2 linked regions of the Constrictibacter sp. MBR-5 genome follow. The protein of the gene in region 2 interacts with the protein of the main gene of each other region in a pairwise test. Links are inferred from orthologs where the notes say so. Each region holds a gene or a part of one and is shown on either strand. Other genes may lie near its edges. The genes, in order: uvrA and uvrB.

Region 1 (3,756 bases), on a different replicon or contig from region 2:
GAGGGGTGGGCCGGGCAGGTCGGCTGGGAGACCCTGCTGAACCGCGCGGGCACGACGTTCCGCAAGCTGCCGGAGGCGGACAAGGCGGATCTGAACGAGACCAAGGCGCTGGCCCTGATGCTGGCGCAGCCCTCGATGATCAAGCGGCCGGTGCTCGACCTGAAGGGGCGGCTGCTGGTCGGGTTCAGGCCGGCGGACTACGAGGCGGCGCTGAAGTAGGCGCCCTCAGGACGCCCTCTTGCGCTTCCCCTTCGTGCGCAGGTACGGCGCCAGGAACCGCCCCGTGTGGCTCTCCGCTACAGCCGCGACGTCCTCGGGCGTGCCCGAGGCCACGATGCGGCCGCCGCGGGAGCCGCCTTCGGGGCCGAGGTCGACGATCCAGTCGGCGGTCTTGATGACCTCCAGGCTGTGCTCGATGACCAGCACCGTGTTGCCCTGCTCGACCAGGGTGTGCAGCACCTCCAGCAGCTTGCGCACGTCCTCGAAATGCAGACCGGTGGTCGGCTCGTCGAGGATGTAGAGGGTGCGGCCGGTGGCGCGGCGGGCGAGTTCCTTGGACAGCTTGACGCGCTGCGCCTCGCCGCCCGACAGGGTGGTCGCCTGCTGGCCGATCTTCACGTAGCCGAGGCCGACCTGCTGCAAGGTGGTCAGGCGGTCGCGGATCGACGGGACGGCCTGGAACGCCTCGACGCCCTCGTCGACGGTCATGTCGAGCACGTCGGCGATCGAACGGCCGCGGAACTTGATGTCGAGCGTCTCGCGGTTGTAGCGCTTGCCCTTGCAGACGTCGCATTCGACGTAGACGTCGGGCAGGAAGTGCATCTCGATCTTGATGACGCCGTCGCCCTGGCACGCCTCGCAGCGGCCGCCCTTCACGTTGAAGGAGAAGCGGCCGGCCTTGTAGCCGCGCGCCTTGGCCTCCGGCATGCCGGCAAACCAGTCGCGGATCGGCGTGAAGGCGCCGGTATAGGTGGCGGGGTTGGAGCGCGGCGTGCGGCCGATCGGCGACTGGTCGATGTCGATGACCTTGTCGATATATTCCAGGCCGTCGATGCCGTCGTGGGCGCCGGGATGCTCGCGCGCGCCGTGCAGGCGCTTGGCGACGGCCTTGTAGAGCGTCTCGATGACCAGCGTCGACTTGCCGCCGCCGGATACGCCTGTGACGCAGGTGAGCGTGCCGAGCGGGAAGGTGGCGTCGATACCCTGCAGATTGTGCTCGCGCGCGCCGCGCACCGTGATGGCGCGGCCGTCGCCCCTGCGCCGCACGGCCGGCACCTCGATCCGGCGCACGCCGGTTAGGTACTGGCCGGTCAGGCTCTGCGGCGAGGCCATGATGTCGGCGGGCGTGCCCTCGGCCACCACCTGTCCGCCGTGGACGCCGGCGCCGGGGCCCATGTCGATCACCCAGTCGGCGGCGCGGATCGTGTCCTCGTCGTGCTCGACCACGATGACCGTGTTGCCGAGGCCGCGCAGCCGCTCCAGGGTCGCGAGCAGGCGCTCGTTGTCGCGCTGGTGCAGGCCGATCGACGGTTCGTCGAGGACGTAGAGCACGCCGGTCAGGCCGGAGCCGATCTGCGAGGCGAGGCGGATGCGCTGGCTCTCGCCGCCGGACAGCGTGCCCGAGGCGCGGGCGAGACTGAGATAGTCGAGCCCGACATTGACGAGGAAGCCGAGCCGCTCGTTGATCTCCTTCAGGATGCGCGTGCCGATCTCGAGCTGTTTCGGCGTGAGGCGGTCGTTCAGGGCGGCGAACCAGACCTGGGCGTCGGCGACCGACAGTTCGCTCGCCTCGCCGATGTGGCGGCCGTCGATCTTCACCGCCAGCGCCTCGGGCTTGAGGCGGTGGCCGCCGCAGGCTTCGCAGGGGGCGGCGCTGTGGTAGCGCTCCAGCTCCTCGCGCAGCCAGGCGCTGTCGGTCTCCTTCCAGCGCCGCTCCAGGTTCGGCACGACGCCCTCGAACGGCTTGTTCACCGTGTAGCTGCGCAGGCCGTCATTGTAGGTCATCTCGACCGGGTCCTTGCCCGAGCCGAACAGGACGGCCTGGCGCAGCTCCTCCGGCAGGTCGCGCCAGGGCGTGGTCATGCTGGCGCGGTAGTGCCGGGCGAGGCTGTCGAGCGTCTGGTCGTAATATTGCGAGCTCGAATTCTTCCACGGCGCCACGGCGCCGTCGCGCAGCGACAGGCGCTCGTCCGGTACGACGAGCTGGGCGTCGACATATTTCTGTGAGCCAAGGCCGCTGCAGACCGGGCAGGCGCCGTAGGGGTTGTTGAAGGAGAAGAGGCGCGGCTCGATCTCCTCGATGGTGAAGCCGGAGACCGGGCAGGCGAACTTGGCCGAGAAGATGGTGATCTCGCCGCCGTCGGCGTTCTCGGCGAAGAGGATGCCGTCGGCCAGTTCCAGCGCCGTCTCGATGCTCGCGGCGAGGCGCGTCGCGATGTCGGGGCGGACGACGATGCGGTCGACCACCACCTCGATGTCGTGCTTGCGCTTCTTGTCGAGGTTCGGCGCCTCCTCGATCTCGTGCATGGCGCCGTCGACCTTGACGCGCTGGAAGCCCTTGCGGCGCAGCTCGGCCAGTTCCTTCTTGAACTCGCCCTTGCGGCCGCGCGCGATGGGCGCCAGCAGGTAGAGGCGCGTGCCCTCCGGCATGGCGAGCACGCGGTCGACCATCTGCGAGACGGTCTGGCTCTCGATCGGCAGGCCGGTGGCGGGGGAGTAGGGGACGCCGACCCGCGCCCAGAGCAGGCGCATATAGTCGTGGATCTCGGTGACCGTGCCGACCGTCGAGCGCGGGTTGCGCGAGGTCGTCTTCTGCTCGATCGAGATCGCCGGCGACAGGCCCTCGATGGAGTCCATGTCGGGCTTGTGCATCAGCTCCAGGAACTGGCGCGCATAGGCCGACAGGCTCTCGACATAGCGGCGCTGGCCCTCGGCGTAGATCGTGTCGAAGGCGAGCGTCGACTTGCCGGAGCCGGACATGCCGGTGACGACGACCAGCCTGTCGCGCGGCAGTTCGACGTCGACGTTCTTCAGATTGTGCTCACGGGCGCCACGCACCGTGATCTTCGGGCCGTCGATCCGGGAGCCGTCGGTCTTGGAGGTCATGGGCGGGGAACGCCTTCGAAGCACGGTGCCGAGACTGCGCAAGATAGGGCGGCGAGGGCCGGGGCAAAAGCGGGAAAAAAGAACAAAAGGGGACCATTCGAAGTGGAGGGGCCGATTAACGTTGTCTCAGCATCGAGCGTGCGACCCTCTGAGTTTGCGGCGCTGCGGTTGCGAGGGAGCGCGTGTTGGGGATCATACGGGGTCTCGATGTCGAAGGCCGCACCATGCTCGGTAAAGCTGCCGGGGCGATCTTTGGCCTGATCACCGGCGGCTTGCCTGGGATGTTGATGTTCAAGGCGGTGGGGGATCTCTCGCGCGCTACAGTCCGATCTTTCCGCATTTGTCGAAGATCTCGACGAGAGCGAGAGAGCGAAGCCGCCTCACCCCTCTCGTTCTCGCATGGCCACGACCGGAGCCCGCGTATCCTGTGCCAGCATGAATCTGTTCGCCCCTCCTACAGAATATCGTGTGTCAGTCGCAGAACCAAAGCTGGTCAATTTGCGGCCAGAACTTCCGGGAGATCTGGTTTTGTTATTACAAGTCTGCGCTGATATGGTCGCAATTACGTTGTCTTTGCTGCCAAACTAGGAGAAACGATGCCGATCATCGCCAATAAGGTCGTTCCGAGCGGCGGCAGCGGCCTTAGTACAC
Region 2 (3,310 bases):
AGCGTTGCGCCGCGGCACGCCATTCGGCGGCCGCGGGATCGACGGTGACCAGCAGGCCCGCCACGGCAGCCGTCTCCATGTACAAATCGAACTGCTTGTCGCGGAAGCGTCCCCCTGCTTCGAAGCTGCGGATGCGGTTCTGCTGTTCCAGTTCGGTTTGCTGTCGTACCAGCAGCGCCTCTCGCCCGGCCGCCTGCTGCCGCTGGTCGTGGAGGTAGGTCGCCGCGACCCAGAGGCCGGCGGCGACGGCGCTGACGACCGGAATGACTCCCTGCAGGAACGCGAGCCATGTGCCGGTCCGGGGACCGGGGCCGGGCTGCTTCTCCATTCCGCCCGTCACCATCGGACCCGCATGCCGTTCGAACGTCGCGGATATGGTGAGCGTCTCGCTCGTCGGCGGCAAGAGCGACCCGAGAGGACCGCGAGGACCGGGTCAGCGCGGGCGTCGGCCCTTGCTCTTGCTCGCGCCGCCGCGGCGGCCGCCGCCCTTGTAGCCCTGGCTGATCTGCTGGATCGCCGTCTTGGCGCGGCCCTTCGGGGCGCCGTCGGCCGAGGGGGCCATGTCGAGTTCGATCGCCTGCAGGCGCTTCAGTTCGTCCCGCAGCCGTGCCGCCTCCTCGAACTCCAGGTCGGCGGCGGCGGCGCGCATCCTCTTCTCGACCTCGGCAATCGTCGCCTGCAGGTTGTGGCCGATCATCGCCTGGTCCTCGCCGAGACCGGTCGCGACCGTGACGTGGTCGCCGCGCTCGTACACGCTCGACAGGATGTCGGAGATGTTCTTCTTGATGGATTGCGGCGTGATGCCGTTCGCCAGGTTCCACGCCTGCTGCTTCTCGCGGCGCCGCTCCGTTTCCGCGAGCGCGCGCGTCAGGCTGTCGGTCATGCGGTCGGCGTAGAGGATGACGCGCCCGTCGACGTTGCGCGCGGCGCGGCCGATCGTCTGGATCAGCGAGGTGAAGGAACGAAGATAGCCTTCCTTGTCCGCATCCAGGATGCAGACGAGCGCGCACTCCGGGATGTCCAGGCCTTCGCGCAGCAGGTTGATGCCGATGAGGACGTCGAAGGCGCCGAGGCGCAGGTCACGGATGATCTCGATCCGTTCGAGCGTATCGACGTCCGAGTGCATGTAGCGGACGCGGATCCCCGCCTCGTGCATGTATTCGGTCAGGTCCTCCGCCATCCGCTTGGTGAGGGTGGTGACCAGCACCCGCTCGCCCTTGGCGGCGGCTTCGCGGCATTCGGCCAGCAGGTCGTCGACCTGACCTTCGACGGGGCGCACGATCGTCACGGGATCGATCAGACCGGTGGGGCGCACCACCTGCTCCGAGACCACGCCGCCGGTCCGTTCCAGTTCCCACGGGCCCGGCGTCGCGGAGACGAAAATCGTCTGCGGCCGCATCGCCTCCCATTCGTCGAACTTGAGGGGGCGGTTGTCGATACAGGACGGCAGGCGGAACCCGTACTCGGCGAGCGTCGACTTGCGCGCATAGTCGCCCTTGTACATGCCGCCGATCTGCGGAACGGTAACGTGGCTCTCGTCGATGACGAGGATGGCGTCCTCGGGCAGGTATTCGAACAGCGTCGGCGGCGGCTCGCCCGGCTTGCGGCCTGTCAGGTGGCGGGAGTAGTTCTCGATGCCGGCGCAGGAACCGGTCGTCTCCATCATCTCCAGGTCGAACGTCGTCCGCTGCTCGAGACGCTGCGCCTCGAGCAGCTTGCCCTGGGCGGTCAGTTCGGCGAGGCGGGGGCCGAGTTCCGCCTTGATCGTCTTCATCGCCTGGATGAGCGTCGGCTTCGGCGTCACATAGTGCGAGTTCGGATAGATGCGGATCGACTTCAGCTCGCCGGTGCGCTCGCCGGTCAGCGGGTCGAACTCGTGGATCGCCTCGACCTCGTCGCCGAAGAGGGATATCCGCCAGGCCTGATCGTCGAGATGGGCGGGATAGAGGTCGACCGTGTCGCCGCGCACGCGGAAGGTGCCGCGCTGGAAGCTCGCTTCGTTGCGCCTGTACTGCAACTCGACGAGGCGGCGGAGGAAGGACTGCACCTCCATCCTCTGGCCGGCCTTCACGTTGACCGTCATCTCCGAGTAGGTCTCGACCGCGCCGATACCGTAGATGCACGAAACCGACGCGACGATCACGACGTCGCGACGCTCCAGCAGGGCGCGCGTCGCCGAGTGACGCATCCGGTCGATCTCCTCGTTGATCGAGGATTCCTTCTCGACATAAGTGTCGGTGCGCGGGACGTAGGCCTCGGGCTGGTAGTAGTCGTAGTAGGAGACGAAATACTCGACCGCATTTTCAGGAAAGAAGCTCTTCATCTCCGCGTAGAGCTGCGCCGCGAGCGTCTTGTTCGGCGCCAGGACCAGCGTCGGGCGGCCGAGCGCCTGTATCGCGTGCGCGACCGTGAAGGTCTTGCCGGAGCCGGTGACGCCGAGCAGGACCTGATCCCGCTCGCCCGCCTTCAGCCCGGCCACGAGTTCCGTGATCGCCTTCGGCTGGTCGCCGGCGGGCTCGTACTCGGAGACGAGCTTGAGGGGCGTGCCGAAGTCCTCGTCCGGCGCCAGGGGCGGCCGCCGTGTCGGGAGGGCATCCATCATCGTCAGGACGGGCTGGGACATGGCGTCAATATCGGTCGTGCCGCTCCGCCGTTAAAGGGGCCGGAAGACGGCGCCGGAGCGGCACGGGAACCGGCGTTGTGGCGGCGGGTTATGTCGTCGCCTCGACGCCCTGACCTTTTTCCAACTCGGCGCCGGCGCGCAGCACTCCAAGCGCAGCGCCGTTCGCGACGCCGTCGGCAAGCACTGAGACGCGGCCGGCGGGACGATCGCGACGCCCCGCCGGCAGTCTGCTGCGATTGCTTACACCTTGAGTGCGTCGTGGCCGAGCAGCGCCTCCCGGAAGCGGCGGGCGACGGTCAGGCCGTCGCGGATCGGCATGACCACGGGCGGCATGTGCGCGTCGACCGTTATGACGGCGAAGATCGGTCCCTCACCGCCGTGCAGGGCTTGGCGCAACCCCTCGATCCCCTGCATGTCCGTGACACGGTGCACGTGGCGGATGCCGCAGCTCTCTGCGATCCCGGCGAGGTCAGTGCCTTCGGCGGTGTGCGATACCTGACCGCCCGTCTCGCCGAACCGGCCGTTGTCCAGCACGACGATGGCGAGGTTCGAGGGCCGCCGTACGCCGATGGTCGCAAGCGAGCCGATGCCCATCAGCAGCTCCGCGTCGCCGGTGAGGGCAAGGACGCGCCGTTCCGGCTGTGCCACCGCCAGGCCGAGGGCGGTCGAGGCGACGCTGCCCATTGC

What was found.
Region 1: the proteins of uvrB (region 2) and uvrA interact in binary tests that used the Escherichia coli proteins (3 or more experiments, as listed by UniProt). The link is inferred for Constrictibacter sp. MBR-5 from one-to-one orthologs.

What each region holds. Positions count from the first base shown.
Region 1 is NZ_JBEPTK010000001.1:585,044-588,799, reverse strand. The notes cover bases 26-3,468. They hold uvrA (excinuclease ABC subunit UvrA), read right to left. Parts: upstream 3,106-3,468; coding sequence 226-3,105; downstream 26-225. Other genes in these bases: ABIE65_RS02760 (ArsC family reductase), read left to right, coding at 26-219. In the rest of the region: more of ABIE65_RS02760, read left to right, coding at 1-25. UniProt on the Escherichia coli protein: The UvrABC repair system catalyzes the recognition and processing of DNA lesions. UvrA is an ATPase and a DNA-binding protein. A damage recognition complex composed of 2 UvrA and 2 UvrB subunits scans DNA for abnormalities.
Region 2 is NZ_JBEPTK010000033.1:7,011-10,320, reverse strand. The notes cover bases 29-3,025. They hold uvrB (excinuclease ABC subunit UvrB), read right to left. Parts: upstream 2,624-3,025; coding sequence 434-2,623; downstream 29-433. Other genes in these bases: ABIE65_RS27415 (thiamine pyrophosphate-dependent enzyme), read right to left, coding at 2,864-3,025; ABIE65_RS27425 (hypothetical protein), read right to left, coding at 29-328. Outside these bases: more of ABIE65_RS27425, read right to left, coding at 1-28; more of ABIE65_RS27415, read right to left, coding at 3,026-3,310. UniProt on the Escherichia coli protein: The UvrABC repair system catalyzes the recognition and processing of DNA lesions. A damage recognition complex composed of 2 UvrA and 2 UvrB subunits scans DNA for abnormalities.